4 regions of the Bacillus sp. 01N45 genome follow, and region 3 is predicted to be linked to each of the others. Evidence: riboswitches for the same ligand, from Rfam matches in the RefSeq annotation. Region 3 holds a riboswitch; each other region holds the start of a gene.

Region 1 (4,029 bases), on a different contig from region 3:
ATTCATGTAATTCGTCCAAACTTCTTCCTTCTGTACTCCCCACGTTTTTGCATCATCTTGATATTTCGTACTTAACCATTTTTGACTTTCTTGTACTAATTCTTTATTCACATCTGGAACTGCTTTAATTAAAATATCAGCAGCTTCTTTCGGTTCTTTAATTGCAAAATTATAACCTTCTGTCGTTGCACTCATAAACTTTTTCACAAAGTCTTTATCTTGCTTCGTATGTTTTTCACTCGTAATAATAACAGGACTATAGAAATCAAGCGCTGGGTCTAAGTCTTTCACCATAATCGTATTTAACTCTTTTCCTTGGCGCTTCGCTTCAATTCCATCCCATCCGTAATATATCCATTCAAAGTCTGCATCACGACCGATTGATTTAAAGAAATCTGTTTGTCCTAAGATGATTTTTTCAACTTTATTAAAATCAGCTTGATGCTTCTCCATGATTGTCTTCAACGTCGCTTCTTCTGCTGGTCCTCCCCAGCCGCCGTAACGTTTACCTTCAAAATCTTTTGGTGACGTCATATTATCTTTTTTAAGTGATGCAAAAGCTGAAGTATTATGTTGGATGATTGCTCCTACAGATACAACAGGAATACCTTCCACACGAGCCAACGTTACATTTTCTTGTGCGCTTATTGCGAAGTCAGCTTTTCCGGAAGCTATCATTTGCTCCGCTGTCACATTATCACCTGGCTGAATAATCTCTACATCTAATCCTTGCTTTTTATAATAATCTTTCGTTTGCGCTACATATAGGCCAGTATGATTCGTATTCGGAAACCAATCTAATACTACTTTTACTTTTTGATCTTTACTTGCACTTTCTTCTTTCTTCGCCGGATTACATCCAGCTACACCTACTGCTAATAAGGCAGCCAACATAACTTTTAAACCTTTTTTCATTTTCTGCCGTCCTTTCTATATATCCATGGTGCTGTTATTCTTGCCATAAACTCCACGATAAAATACAGACATAATGTCACCATAACAATAATTGCCGCCACACCAAATACTCGGGCTGTTAGAAAGGATTTTGTAGCTCTTGTAAGCATAACTCCTAACCCTTCGCTTGCACCGAGCCATTCCCCAATAATTGCTCCCATTACGCTATATGTAACTGCAATTTTTAAACCTGAGAAAAAGTATGGCAGCACTGCTGGAAACTTTACTTTCTGGTAAACTTGCCATTTCGTTGCCTTCATCGTTTGCAACAACTTCAACATATTTTTATCTACCGTTTGAAAACCTTCTAAAATGCTGAGCGCAATCGGGAAGAAACAAACGAGTATTACTACCATTACTTTCGGTAGCATTCCATATCCAAACCAAATAATAAATAACGGTGCAAGTACAACGATTGGAATCGTTTGCGAAATAACAAGCAACGGATTTATTAAAATACGAAATAAAGGGATAACATCCATAATAATTGCAATACTTGTCCCAATTAAAATCGCAAAAAACAGTCCGATTAGAACCTCTTGTAACGTTTGCATCGTATTCGGTAATAGTAAATCTTTCATTCCAATTAATTCTTGAACAATGGCAGAAGGCTTCGGTAAAATCCACGGTTCAATTTTAAATAATGAAACAGATCCTTCCCATATCGCTATGAGAAGGATAAGCCAAATTGTTGTAATTATTTTAGATTGCTTCTGGTTTTGCATATTCATCACGGTACTTCCAAACCTTTTCATCTATCGTTACACCAGTGCTTGGACGATAATGGATTTTAATAGAAGTAATCACTTCTTCTGCTCCAGCATCCACACAAGCTTGTTGCGCACGTTTAATGATATCAAGAAGTACATCTAATTCTCCTTCCAGCGTTGTTTCCATTGCCCCTACTTCATAACGAACTCCCGATTGTTGTACAACTTCAATTGCTTTATCAACAACAGAATACACATCTTTGTTCTTCGCTTGTGGTACTACTGAAAATGAAATTGTAACTTGTTGTGACATAGTAAAATCCCCCTTATAAAATGAAATATTAAAACAAGAAAAGGCTTTCCTACTGCGTAGGAAAGCCTTGTATGCAAGTTATTATAGAATAACATATGCTACATCACTTTAAGTAACTCCCTACGCTGGCATTATCCAGATCAGGTTGAGGGTCGATGTTTGTTTACATCCTCTCAGCCAATTGGCTCCCCGGTCCTTAATTCGTTTTCATTGTAGCATGATTTATTTTATTGAACAAACAAAAGCACGTATAATCATTTCATTTAACTTTTGAATTCCCCTATTAACTCTTGTAACTCCTGTGAAAGCCAGCTTAAAGAACTAGCTAATTCAGCAATATCTTGTACAGACATTTCCTGTTCTTTCATACTTTCTTCAATATTATTACTACTATTTGCATACTTATTTGCAATAAGTGATAGTTCATTTACAACACGAACAATATTTTGGCTATTTTTCAATATATCACTTGAATTGCTAGAAACAACTCTAACTTGATTTGTAACAGATTGTGCTGATTTTGAAATTTTTTCAAAGAAAGCACCACTACTTTGAAAAAGTTTAATTCCGGATTCTACTTCTTTTGAAGCTTTTTGTATTGAAACAACAGCTTCTTCCGTTTCAACTTGTGTTTCCCCTATTAATTTCGCTATATCTTTTGCTGATGCTTCCGTCTGCTCTGCTAATTTACGCACTTCATCAGCAACAACGGCAAATCCCTTTCCGGTTGCCTCAGCACGTGAAGCTTCAATAGAAGCATTTAAAGCTAGCGAATTCGTTTGATTTGAAATACCTGTAATTACATTTACAATATCACTAATTTCTTTTGATCTTGTTTCCAAAGAATGAATGATAGAAGATAAATCTTGTACTGCATTTTGTATTATGTTCATTTGATTAATCGTCTGTTCAATAACACCATTTCCTTTTACTGAATGATGCGTCGTACCTTCAGACTCTTTCGCCATTTGTTTTGTAATATTAGTTATCTCTTCCATCCTATCTTCCATTTCATATACAATACCTAAGTACTTTGGTACTGAAGTTTCTTGTGATTGAACGCCAGCCCTTAACTCAACTATAGAACTTACGATTCCTTGGACTGCCATGCTATTCTCTTTCGTACTCACTGACAATTCTTGCGAAGATGAGGAAACCTGTTCTGCTGTCTGCTTCACTTTATCTATAATTCCTTTAAACTTCTCAATGGTATTATTAAAATACGCATTAATAATACCAATATCATCTGGTCTTTCCTCTAATTTAATACTTAAATCACCTTCACCGACTCTGCGCAATCCTTCACGTAAATCCCGCAATGGAGCAAGTGCGTTACGCACAATTAAGAATTGAATAAAAGTTGCAATTAAAACAGAAATACAAATAAACATTAAACCTTGTATAATAAACTTTTCTTTTGTACTAGGAACAATAGAAGCATCTACATCAGCTGCAACAAGTGCCACAATGTTACCTTCTCCATCCTTAATTGGCTCTAATATCGTTACCCATGTTCCTAATGCGTCTTCATATACTTCTGTCATGTTTGCTTTTTTTGTGCTCATTACTTTATCATATGCTTTCATCCAAAGGTCTGGTTGTTTATAATATTCTCCCGGCCTTACTTCAACAACATTTGCTAAACCTGTAGATAAATCAATGATTTGTAGCTCACCTTTTTCATTTTTTTTCGCTCCAACAATATAGGTTTGTCCAACACTGTTCAATTCTTCCGTTGATTCATCTAATTTCTCTGTTAACTTCTCTCTCTTTTCTCTTTCTGCCGTTGGGTCTTTTGCAACATCTCTCAATATTTCTGCGTCTAATTTATGTAATACCGTATCTCCTGTTTCAAAAGAATGCCTTTCAAATATAGACATCATGCTATTTTGAAACATGTTAAAACTTAACGCTCCCATAGTACCGACAAGCGTCAAAATAACTAACACAGTTAACAATACATTTTTTTGAAGAAATGATAGCTTATGCCAATATCTTCTCATTAACATCACCTTTCTTAATTAACTTACTATAAAGTAACGCTATTAAAAT
Region 2 (4,029 bases), on a different contig from region 3:
AAAATAGTCTATTCTTAGATAGCATAAAAGAGTTTCAAAGGGATGTATTACTAAATGAAAGTAATCAAATAGAATATTCAATAAAAACAATGGACTATGAAAAAAATGATATAAAATATAAATTATTAATGAAACCAATAACAGAAAGAGACGGATCAGTCACATATATTTATGCGATGGCTTCTTTACAGCCTGTAGATGAAGCTGTACAAATGGTGCAAGATTACTACATTTACATCATTGCATTTGTAGTCGTTCTTATTTTTCTAGCTTCGTTCTATTATTCAAAACAAATTGCAAAGCCGTTATTAAAAATAAATGATACGACGAAGAAAATAGCACACTTAGATTTCACAGAACAAATACCGATTACTTCAAAAGATGAAATTGGTGATTTATCGAAAAATATTAATGTATTATCTAATAAGCTCCATTCGCATATTGGACAGCTAGAACAAGATATTGAAAAGGAAAGAAAGTTAGAAAATACGCGGAAAGAATTTATTTCTGGTGTTTCGCATGAATTAAAAACACCGCTGAGTATTATGAAAAGCTGTATTTCTATTTTAAAAGATGGAGTAGCTGAGCATAAAAAAGAATACTATTTTCAGGCAATGGAACGAGAAGTAGATAAAATGGATACTTTAATTTTGGATATGCTGGAGTTAGCTAAATTTGAGTCAGGTACATATAAAATGAAAAAGGATGTATTTTATATCGATACAGTAATTGAAGATATATGTGAACACCTTTCTGTGGACATAGAGAAAAAAGAACTTCATGTGCATAAAAATATATGTTCATTTGAAGTAGTCGCAAATCAAAGTCGGATTGAACAAGTAATCGTGAACTTCATTACGAATGCCATACGTTATACACCGAATAAAGAGGATATTATTATTTCTACAATAGATGAGAAAGATCGTATAAAAGTGTGTATTGAAAATAAAGGTACTCACATTGAAGAAGAGCAATTAGATAAAATTTGGGACCGTTTTTATCGCGTGGATGCAGCTCGCCACCGTTCACAAGGTGGAACTGGGCTTGGTCTAGCTATTTCTAAAAATATTTTAGAACTGCACGATGCTGAATATGGGGCAGAAAATACAGAAGATGGTGTATTATTTTACTTTTATTTACCTAAAAAAGCGTAGATGATGCATGCTACGCTTTTTTAATTTATTTTCATATTATCTTTACCTAATCTTTATTTTTAAGCGATATAATCTGGTTAGAAAATGAGGTTATGTAAGGAGTCGATGAACCGTGCATAGCAAGTGGCTAAGTATAATGGTATTTATTTTCTTTTGTGCATTTATTGTATTTTTAATTGATATTACGATATAACAAAAAGAGCGCTTATTAAGCGCTCTTTTTGTTTGAATTTATTTGATAAGCATTGATGCTCTTGAATAAGCGAGGTGAAGTAAGAAATAAAAATATAAGTAAAACGGTACATAAAATAAAAGAACCGAGCATTGTACTGCCGTTTACGATTAATGAGTATAGAACTGCTGATTGACCTTTCGGTGCATATTGTCCCCAGAAAATAATACCAGCAATAAAGTGGCAGAAATAGCGAGCAAAGCTACCGATAAATGTAGCAAGGATAATATAAGCAAGGACTTTCTTACCTTCGTTTTGTTTTGATGAAGGTTTTTCTTTACGGCTACCTAAACTTGATTGTTCTAAGTTATTTTCATTAGACGTTAAAAGTGCTTTTTGAATTGGACGATAGAATAAGCCAGCAAATCCGATAAAAGCAAAGGCAATGAAGTACTCAATGAAAGCTTGAATAGGTGTTAAAATGTAAGCATCTCCTACGACAATTTGTAATAGTCCCCAAACTAAACCACCTAAGAAAGCTGATTTAAAGCCCCAGCGGTATGCAATAATAAAAATAGGAATCATAGCGAATGAAATGGAACCGCCTGTTGGAAGTTTGATTGATAATGGTAAAATGTCGATGACCAAGGCGAAGGCTGCAAGAATTGCAGATTCGATCATCGCTTGTAAATTGGTGTTACGCATGTTGTCTCCCCCTAAATCCAAGTTGTGCAAAAAAGAATAGATATCATAGGAGGATACGAAATACGTAAATAAAAAAGAGGTATGTATTTCGGACGTTTGCACAATCCCTGCGTTAGCATTAACTAACAGGTTCGAAGGGTCGGAACGAAGTGTTCCCTCTCAGCGGCATGGCTCCCCCAGTGATAACGAGATTCTTTATTTGCTATTGTTTATTGTAAGCGAAATGGATGAGAATGGCAAACGAATACAGTATGACAATGATTGAAATAGAATTGTAGCGAAATGTTAATAAATATGAAGCAAAAGGGTATAGTACAAGAGAAATAGAGTGTGCTATAATTTTTTTGAAAATAATTATCATTCTCTTCTGAGGGGGAAGGTTATGAGCTTAGTAGATATTAAAATCGGTGAGAAAGTGTTAGTAAAAAGCGTTCAGTCTTTAGATCATTTACTGAAGAGAAGATTGGCTGCTTTCGGTCTTTCTGAAGGAAGCGAACTTCGCATGAAGCAGAAAGCGATGTTCAAAGGTCCTTGTACATTGGAGTGTCGTGGACAGTTAATTAGTATTCGTCATTGTGACGCGAAAATGATAAAGGTGGAATTAGCGTGAATAAGGTAGCTTTGCTAGGGAATCCGAATACAGGGAAGACATCATTATTTAATGCACTTACTGGTTCTTATGAATACGTAGGAAACTGGAGCGGTGTAACAGTAGAAAAGAAGGTTGGTAAATTAAAAGATAAGCAAGGAACATTAATTGATTTACCAGGTGTTTATGATTTGAATCCAGTTTCGCGTGATGAAGGTGTCGTTACAAATTTTCTACTAACAGACGAATTTCATCATATGTTAAATATAGTGGATTCTTCGCAATTCGAGAGAAATATGCATTTAACGTTGCAATTACTTGAGTTTGGAAAGCCGGTTTCAATCGGATTAAATATGGTCGATGTGGCAAAGCAACGAGGCATTGTAATTGATGTAAAACGATTATCAGAGCTATTAGGTGTAACAGTCGTTCCGGTCGTTGCAAGAAGTGGAAAAGGCTGTGAAGAACTACTTGCTACTCTTAAAGAAAATGACAAAAACGAGAAAAAGCCATTCATTATTTCATATGGTGTACAGATGGATGAAGGAATTGGAGAGGTAATAGCTCTTTTAGAGACAGCGAATTATAAGCATCCAAGATGGTTAGCCCTTCAATTTTTAAGCAATAACGAAGTAGTAGAAAAAGAAATGAAAGCATTACCAATTTATAAGGAACTTGTAGCCATTCGATCTCGCTTAGAAGGAAAACTTGATTGTACGTTGGAAGAGCACATTTACAAAACTCGTGAAGCGTATATTGAAAAGTTAAAAACAAATGTTATGAAGCATGAGAAAGAAGGAAAAATTCCTTTTTCGGAAAAAATTGATAGATTAATTACACATAAAATTTTAGGACTTCCAATCTTTTTAGCAGTTATGTTTTTTATTTTTCAGGTTACGTTTACGTGGATTGGTACACCTTTATCCGATATGTTAGATGAATTTTTTGGTGGACAGCTTACGGATTGGGTAACGGCTGGGCTCACAAGTGTTGGAGCTTCTGATTTTATTCAAGCACTCGTTACAGAAGGTATTATTGCCGGTGTTGGTGCGGTATTAGTATTCGTTCCACAAATCTTTGCACTATTCTTTTTCATTTCATTATTAGAAGACTCAGGATATATGGCGCGAATTGCAGTTGTTATGGATAGAATTATGGAGTTCTTCGGTTTAAATGGAAAAGCATTCATTCCGATGATTATCGGTTTTGGATGTAATGTTCCAGGTATTATGGCAGCGAGAACGATTGAACAAGAAAAAGAACGTTTACTTACAGTTCTTGTAACACCATTTATGTCTTGTTCGGCACGTTTACCTGTATACGCATTATTTGCGGGAGTATTCTTCCCTCATAGTCAGGCAACTGTTGTGTTTTCTTTATATGTTGCAGGTATTGTTCTTGCATTATTA
Region 3 (4,029 bases):
AGGAAATACGGTAGATAAATAAAAACCATTACTAATAATATTTGTTATTAGGGCACTTAATAGAAAGATGGCATTATATATATGAGCAATTTTTTGTTTTAGTTGTACTTGAAAGGATTCCATCATAATTTCTAAAGTAACAAAAGCAATGATAATAGATAAAAATACAGTGTTTGTATTGTAAATGATTAAACAACAGATTAAACCTAAAAAGGCGAAGTATTCAATTAAGAGAGGTATATTGATATTGCGTTGCATACAATTTACCTAACTAAATATGGCAGTGGGTTTACTGCATTTGTTTTTTCAAAATTCCATTCTCCATTGTGTAATTCAAAATGAAGATGTTGCCCGTATGAATGACCTGTGTTTCCCATATGACCTACTAATTGTCCAGCTTGTACTTGATCACCAGCTTGTACAGTGCGATCTTTCATGTGTGCATAGACTGTTGTATATAATTTCCCGTTTATTTGATGGGCGATGAACACAACATTGCCATAGCTAGCTGAATAATATGATTTCACAACTTTACCTGCAGCTGCCGCCTGGATTGAGACATTACCTTGAGCCGCAATATCTATACCATAATGCATTTGTTCCCAACGTATATCAAAGGTTGAGCTAATTCTTCCTTGAGTAGGGAATTTGAAAACTGCTGGAATGGAAGTAGGTTGAGCCGTTTGAGCTTGTGATTGCATTTGATTTTGCACCACATAATGTTTTGCCACGTATCCGTATCCTGTGCCAAAACGAATTTTATACCAAGTTCCTACAGTTTCCACTACTTGTATTTGTGTACCATTTTGTAATGAACCAAGTAGTGCACCACTTGTACTAGCGTTGCCACGTACATTAAGTTTAGGTGTTGCAACTGTGTATTTCGTATTAGTTTGAACTGTGATGCCTTTTACTAAAGGCTGTGAACCATTAGATACGAATGCTTTTTGTACGTAACCTGTTTTGCCATTATGTAAAATTTTATACCACTCGCCTTGTTCTTCTTGAATGGTAACGAATTTCCCATTTGGTAATACATCTAAAATTGAAGATTCTAAATTAGGTTCAGAACGAACGTTTAATGCATTGGCATTAACGATGTATTGATTATTAGATTGAAGTTTGTTTTTTAGTAGAATAGCATCTTTTTGTACGTAACCTACTTTATTATTAACAGATACTTTATACCAGCCATTAGTTGTTTCAAGTATGTTTACCTTCGTATTAAAGCGAATTGTATCAATTGATGAGCTATTTGCGTTATCTTTTGTATGTAAGGCTACTTGATCGACTTTGACATATCCAGTTTTCACATTAGATAATTGTTCAGCGTTGGCTGTTTGTACATTTGTTTCTCCCATAGAAGGAAGTAAAGAGGCAATTGCGACAGTAGTTGCTGTTAAAGCAGTAGCTTTCATATTCATATAATAGAGACCTCCTCTAGTTGTATAGTTGTAATTTTATTATAGTATAAAGATATAATATAGTGGGTGTATTCACATAAATGTAATATGAAATCAATATAAAAATAAATTTTTTGAGGATAATGATTCCTTTTTATCCAATTAATTAGGATAATAATTTCTAAGATAGAATATAAGTATTATATAGTTTTGTTATTTTGTTGACAATTGGGAAAATTAAAACAGTTGATGATGTCTTATTACGATGTTATACTGACAGTGTTAATTTCATAGTTTGCTAGGAGAGCTGGTGTTGCCAGCTGAGAGTAGGCCGTAAGCCTTTGATCCTTTTCATTACCTGATCTAGATTATGCTAGCGTAGGGAAGCAATTCGGACACTAATAATGAGTCCCCGTTTCTTTGCGTATAGAAACGGGGCTTTTTTGTTTGAAAATTTCATATTGAAACCACTAGGGGTGCTTGTTGTGCTGAGAGAGGAATAATCCTTAACCCTTACAGACCTGATCTAGGTAATACTAGCGAAGGGAAGTGGAACAACGAATAAATTATAATTTTATTTGCTGTAACCACTTCTTATTTAGAAGTGGTTTTTTATTTAGATATATAAATTGAAAGGGGATAGAGAAATGAAATTTTGCGATAGATTATTAGAAACTGTACAACCAGTTTGGGAGATGAGTCATAATCACCCGTTTGTAGTAGGTATGGGAGATGGCACGTTAGAAAAAGATAAGTTTCAGTATTATATTATTCAAGATTATTTATATTTGTTAGATTATGCAAAGCTATATGCGATTGGTGTTGTAAAAGCAACGAATCCACAAGTAATGGGGAAATTTGCTGAACAAATTGATGGCATATTAAATGGAGAAATGACGATCCATAAACAATATGCAAAAAGACTTGGTATTTCTATAGAGGAGATAGAATCTGCAAAACCATCTGCTAAAAATTTAGCCTATACAAATTACATGATGTCTGTATCTCAAAATGGCACACTTGCGGAATTAATAGCAGCACTTCTTCCATGTATGTGGAGTTACTGGGAAATTGGAAAGCGTTTAAACGATATTCCTGGAGCAAGAGATCATGAGTTCTTTGGTGAGTGGATTCAAGGATATAGTTCAGAAGAATACGGTAGCCTTTGTATTTGGTTAATAGATTTATTAAATGAAATGGCAGTTGGAAAGTCTGACAAAGAGTTAGATCGATTAGAGGAGATATTCCTATATTCCAGTCGATTTGAATATTTATTCTGGGATATGTCCTATCGTAAGGAGATGTGGGGATTTGAGGAGCAAGAACATACTACAGTTTCATAATGTTTCTTTTCATTATGATGAGAAAACAATCATCAATGAATTAAATGCTTCTATACAAGATAAAGAGTTTGTAAGTATTATCGGACCGAGTGGATGCGGGAAAAGTACTTTATTTCGCCTTATTACAGGTTTAGAAGAGGTGAGTACTGGACAGATAGAGCTGACAGAAACAAAGAGCCATCCTGTAGGCTATATGCCCCAAAAAGATATGCTCCTGCCATGGAGAACGATTATTGAGAATGCTGCCCTGCCGCTAGAGTGCCAAGGTGTACAGAAGAAAGAAGCGCAAATAAAGGCAAAGGAACTGTTACATAAATTTGGTTTACAAGGGTATGAGACAAAATATCCGAAAGATTTATCTGGTGGTATGAGGCAACGCGTATCTTTCATTCGAACTTTATTAACAGGCGGGGAGATATTGTTGTTAGATGAACCGTTTAGCGCGTTGGACGCTTTAACGAAGGCATCTTTGCAAGAATGGCTGTTTGAACAATGGAAAGAGTGGGAAAAAACAATTTTATTTATCACTCATGATGTGGAAGAAGCGTTGTTTCTTTCTAATCGAATTTTAGTAGTAGAGCAGCAACCGATAACTACTTTAACCGAGAGGGTTGTACCACTTGATCGTAATCGAACAAGAAAAGATTTATATAAGCCTGAAGTGTTAGCGCTTAAAGATGAGCTTCTTAGTATGTTACAAAGGCAGGTACTCGTATGATGAACCGGTTGAAGGAGCTATTACCTGCCCTTACACTTACTAGTATTTTACTTGCCTTTTGGGAAGTAGGCGCAAGAATCGTAGACGAAATGTACATTTTACCGTCACCGTCTGCAATTGTGATGAAGATCTGGAAACTAAAAGATATATTATTTACGGTTCATTTGCCGGCAACCTTATCCGTCGTTTTAATAGGGGTGGCTATTTCTATCGTACTTGGGGTAGGACTAGCGATGTTAATGAATGCGAGTAATTGGATGGAGAGGGCATTTTATCCACTATTAGTTGCCTCACAAACGATTCCGATTACAGCGCTTGCTCCGCTCTTCGTTTTATGGTTTGGATATACGATCTGGAGTAAGGTCGTTGTTACGGTTTTAATTACGTTTTTCCCAATTGCGGTCAATACGTATGATGGACTACGCAGTACGAAAAAAGAATGGGAGGAGCTATTAGTTACGTATGGGGCAACGAAAAAAGATGTTTTTCTTAAATTAAAATTGCCGTCTGCTCTTCCTTATTTTTTCTCAGCTTTAAAAATTGCAGTTCCGCTTAGTGTAATTGG
Region 4 (4,029 bases), on a different contig from region 3:
TAGATCCAGTCACATTAAAAACTATCTATCTCGCAAATATCATTGGTAGTGACATCGGTTCACTATTATTACCAATCGGTACGCTAGCTTCCCTCATTTGGATGTATATCCTAAGACAAAATAAAATTAAAGTGAAATGGAAAGATTATTTAAGCGTATCTCTCATCGTAATCCCACTCACAACAGCCGTCACATTATTCCTCTTATACTACTGGGTACAATTATTCTTCGCCTTATAGAAAATAGAAGCCCCCTTTGCTACCGTCTTAGCAAAGGGGGCTTCTTCTATATTTAAGTTAGGTACTACAGTGTGATCAATCAAGTAAAGAGGTGTAACGTGTTATTGGTATAAATGACTACCAGTGTCTTTAAATTCTTTCGCTTTCTCTTTCATCCCTTTTTCAATTGCTTCTGTCGTTTCTAAATCATTGTCTTTCGCATATTCACGAATATCATGTGAAATTCTCATACTACAAAACTTCGGTCCACACATTGAACAGAAATGAGCCGTTTTCGCGCCTTCTGCTGGCAATGTTTCATCGTGATATTCCATCGCACGTTCAGGGTCTAAAGATAAATTAAATTGATCGCGCCAACGGAATTCAAAGCGAGCTTTTGAAAGTGCATCATCACGCTGATGAGCCGTTTTGTGCCCTTTCGCAAGATCAGCTGCATGTGCAGCAATTTTGTACGTAATAACCCCCGTGCGAACATCATCTTTATTCGGTAAACCTAAATGTTCTTTCGGTGTTACATAACAAAGCATCGCCGTGCCAAACCAGCCAATCATCGCCGCTCCAATTGCCGATGTAATATGGTCATAACCTGGTGCAATATCTGTCGTTAACGGCCCAAGTGTATAGAACGGCGCGCCCTGACAAATATCAAGCTCTTTCTCCATATTCTCTTTAATTAAATGCATCGGTACATGCCCAGGTCCTTCAATCATCACTTGCACATCATGTTTCCAAGCAATCTTCGTTAATTCACCAAGTGTTTCAAGCTCAGAAAACTGTGCTTCGTCATTTGCATCTGCAATCGAACCTGGACGTAATCCATCTCCAAGAGAGAACGAAACGTCGTACTGCTTCATAATTTCACATATCTCTTCAAAATGAGTGTATAAGAAGTTTTCTTTATGATGGAATAAACACCACTGTGCCATAATTGAACCACCACGTGAAACGATACCTGTCGTACGCTTTGCAGTAATCGGAATGTAACGAAGTAATACGCCCGCGTGAATCGTAAAGTAATCCACACCTTGCTCCGCCTGCTCAATTAACGTATCACGATACACTTCCCACGTTAAATCTTCTGCAATTCCATTTACTTTTTCCAGCGCTTGATAAATCGGTACAGTTCCAACTGGTACAGGCGCGTTACGAATAATCCACTCACGCGTCGTATGAATATTTTTACCTGTAGATAAATCCATAATCGTATCCGCACCCCAACGCGTTGCCCACGTCATCTTCTCTACTTCTTCTGCAATTGAAGAAGATACAGCAGAGTTTCCGATATTTGCATTGACCTTCACGTGAAAGTTACGGCCGATAATCATCGGTTCTGCTTCCGGATGGTTAATATTCGCTGGTAAAATGGCACGACCTTCCGCGATTTCCTTACGAACAAACTCAGGCTCTACTCCTTCACGAATCGCAACATATTCCATCTCAGACGTAATGATACCCTTACGTGCATAATGCATTTGCGTAACATTTCCACCTTGCTTTGCTCTAAGCGGCTGACGATCCATTTGCGGGAAAACAGGCGTATGTTTCAAAGCCACTTTCACACCGTCATCCTCTGGTTTTACTTCGCGCCCTTCGTATGCTTCTACATCTCCGCGCTCCAGGATCCAAGAGTGGCGCGGCGCCTGCAATCCCTTTTCCAGTTCCACTTTATACGCAGGATCTGTATAAGGACCGCTCGTATCATATACACGAATTGGCGGATTCGGAATACCGTTCGTTTCGCTTTGTTCAATCTCGCGCATCGGCACTTTCATACCCGCGCGTGGTCCATCCACATACACTTTCTTACTTCCTGGTAAACTCGATTTCAATTCAATTTGCTCAGCTGAAACAGACTGTTTCATAACCTTTGTTGCCCCCCTGTACGTGACAAGGACAAGATATGGCCAGCGTATGCCAAAATAAAAAGAGCCAGGTCCATAAAAAAATAAGGACCTGGCTCATAAAGACATCATTATGTAAAGCCGTTAACTTCCCTACGCTGGTACGAGCCAGATCAGGTCCAAAGGGTTAAGAAGTTCACACGCTTCTCTCTCAGCCTACGCATACGTTAGGCACCCCTAGTTTATCACTGATTTAATTTTCAATACTTTCCCATCATACACGATAATCTGAAAAATGCAAAGTTTATTTCTTTTGTTGTTTATGGAATCATCCACGTTAAATAATATGCCTGTACATACGTCATAATACCAACAATAATTACGAAGAATAAACTATGCTTCACTGTAAAGCGGAATAAATCTGATTCTTTTCCAGCAAGTCCAACTGCCGCACAAGCAATTGCAATCGATTGCGGAGAAATCATTTTTCCTGTTACACCGCCCGTTGTATTTGCTGCAACGAGAAGTACTTCAGATACACCGACTTGCTGCGCTGTAATCGCTTGTAAATTCGAGAACAGTGCATTCGCTGACGTATCGGATCCTGTTAAAAATACACCGATCCAGCCTAGGAATGGTGAGAAGAACGGGAATAGTCCGCCAGTTCCTGCAAGTGCTAATGCTAATGTAGAAGATAGACCAGAATAGTTTGCGATAAACGCGAATCCTAATACGAATCCGATAGATAGAATTGGCATCTTAAGCTCATTTATCGTTTCTTTAAATGTTACTACTGCATCTTTTGCACTCATTTTCAAAATAAAGATAGAAATGATACAAGCAATTAAAATTGCTGTTCCCGTCGCTGATAAAATATCTAATTTCAAGATTGCTTCATAAGGCGTCGGTTTATTTACAATTGGCTCTGCTTTCATTACTAAATTGTGTAAGCCTGGAACTTCAAACTTAAACACAAGGCTTTCCAAAGCACCGCCTGGAGCAAATAACGCTTTAAAGAAACTTTGGCTCCAAATGACTACCATCACAGTTAAAATAATGAATGGAGACCATGCTTTTACTACTTTTCCTACCGTTAGTTTCGGCATAGATATCGCCGTTGCTGCTACCTCACTATTTGCTTCTTTAGACTGATAGATTTCTTTCGGCTGCCAAACTTTTAAGAATAGCGATAGACTCACTAAACTTACAAGTGCTGACGTAATATCCGGAAGTTCTGGCCCTAAGAACGTCGCTGTAATGAACTGCGTAATTGCAAATGAGCTACCTGCTACAAATAGAGCCGGCCATGTTTGTCTTACTCCTTTAAATCCATCCATTAAAAATACGATAAAGAACGGAACAAATAATGATAAGAACGGTAATTGATGCCCAGCCATTTGTCCAATTTTATGCGGATCAATACCTGTTACTTGTCCAGCAACTGTAATCGGAATTCCCATCGCTCCGAACGCTACTGGTGCCGTATTTGCGATTAAACACAGACCCGCTGCATATAAAGGATTTAACCCAAGACCTGCAAGAAGCGCTGCGGTAATCGCTACTGGTGCACCAAATCCTGCTGCCCCTTCCAAAAATGCTCCAAATGAAAAACCGATTAAAATAACGAGTAAACGATGGTCATTCGTAATGGATAATACAGATGCACGAATCACATCGAATTGACCTGTTTTCACAGATATTTTATATAAAAATACCGACATAATGATAATCCAAGCAATTGGCCATAGTCCGTATAAGAAACCATATCCCGTCGCTGCCATCGCCATCGTGAACGGCATCTTATAAGCGAATAACGCAACTAAAATTGTAAGTACGACTGTAATTAATCCTGCCACATACCCCTTCATGCGGAAAACTGCTAAAGCTAAGAAAAAAAAGATAATCGGAATAAGTGCGACCGCTGCCGAAATCCAAATGTTTCCGAACGG

What was found. Region 3 has a riboswitch for thiamine pyrophosphate ahead of tenA (thiaminase II). Riboswitches for the same ligand answer to the same signal wherever they lie in the genome.
Region 1: it holds a riboswitch for thiamine pyrophosphate, as region 3 does, so the genes downstream of both, AC1DMU_RS20640 (MTH1187 family thiamine-binding protein) here and tenA (thiaminase II) in region 3, are expected to answer to the same signal.
Region 2: it holds a riboswitch for thiamine pyrophosphate, as region 3 does, so the genes downstream of both, thiT (energy-coupled thiamine transporter ThiT) here and tenA (thiaminase II) in region 3, are expected to answer to the same signal.
Region 4: it holds a riboswitch for thiamine pyrophosphate, as region 3 does, so the genes downstream of both, thiC (phosphomethylpyrimidine synthase ThiC) here and tenA (thiaminase II) in region 3, are expected to answer to the same signal.

What each region holds. Positions count from the first base shown of each region.
Region 1 covers NZ_JBFTQW010000009.1:103,060-107,088, reverse strand. The annotation lists gene AC1DMU_RS20650 (ABC transporter substrate-binding protein) at 1-915, opposite strand, end outside; gene AC1DMU_RS20645 (ABC transporter permease) at 912-1,685, opposite strand; gene AC1DMU_RS20640 (MTH1187 family thiamine-binding protein) at 1,657-1,977, opposite strand; TPP riboswitch at 2,078-2,179, opposite strand; gene AC1DMU_RS20635 (methyl-accepting chemotaxis protein) at 2,241-3,980, opposite strand.
Region 2 covers NZ_JBFTQW010000013.1:65,124-69,152, forward strand. The annotation lists gene AC1DMU_RS24425 (sensor histidine kinase) at 1-1,154, shown strand, start outside; gene thiT (energy-coupled thiamine transporter ThiT) at 1,363-2,031, opposite strand; TPP riboswitch at 2,118-2,219, opposite strand; gene AC1DMU_RS24435 (FeoA family protein) at 2,414-2,641, shown strand; gene feoB (ferrous iron transport protein B) at 2,638-4,029, shown strand, end outside.
Region 3 covers NZ_JBFTQW010000007.1:303,733-307,761, reverse strand. The annotation lists gene AC1DMU_RS18785 (hypothetical protein) at 1-258, opposite strand, end outside; gene AC1DMU_RS18780 (SH3 domain-containing protein) at 264-1,424, opposite strand; TPP riboswitch at 1,694-1,805, shown strand; TPP riboswitch at 1,866-1,968, shown strand; gene tenA (thiaminase II) at 2,051-2,746, shown strand; gene AC1DMU_RS18770 (ABC transporter ATP-binding protein) at 2,715-3,464, shown strand; gene AC1DMU_RS18765 (ABC transporter permease) at 3,464-4,029, shown strand, end outside.
Region 4 covers NZ_JBFTQW010000006.1:280,944-284,972, reverse strand. The annotation lists gene AC1DMU_RS16585 (arsenic transporter) at 1-239, shown strand, start outside; gene thiC (phosphomethylpyrimidine synthase ThiC) at 341-2,101, opposite strand; TPP riboswitch at 2,214-2,329, opposite strand; gene lldP (L-lactate permease) at 2,401-4,029, opposite strand, start outside.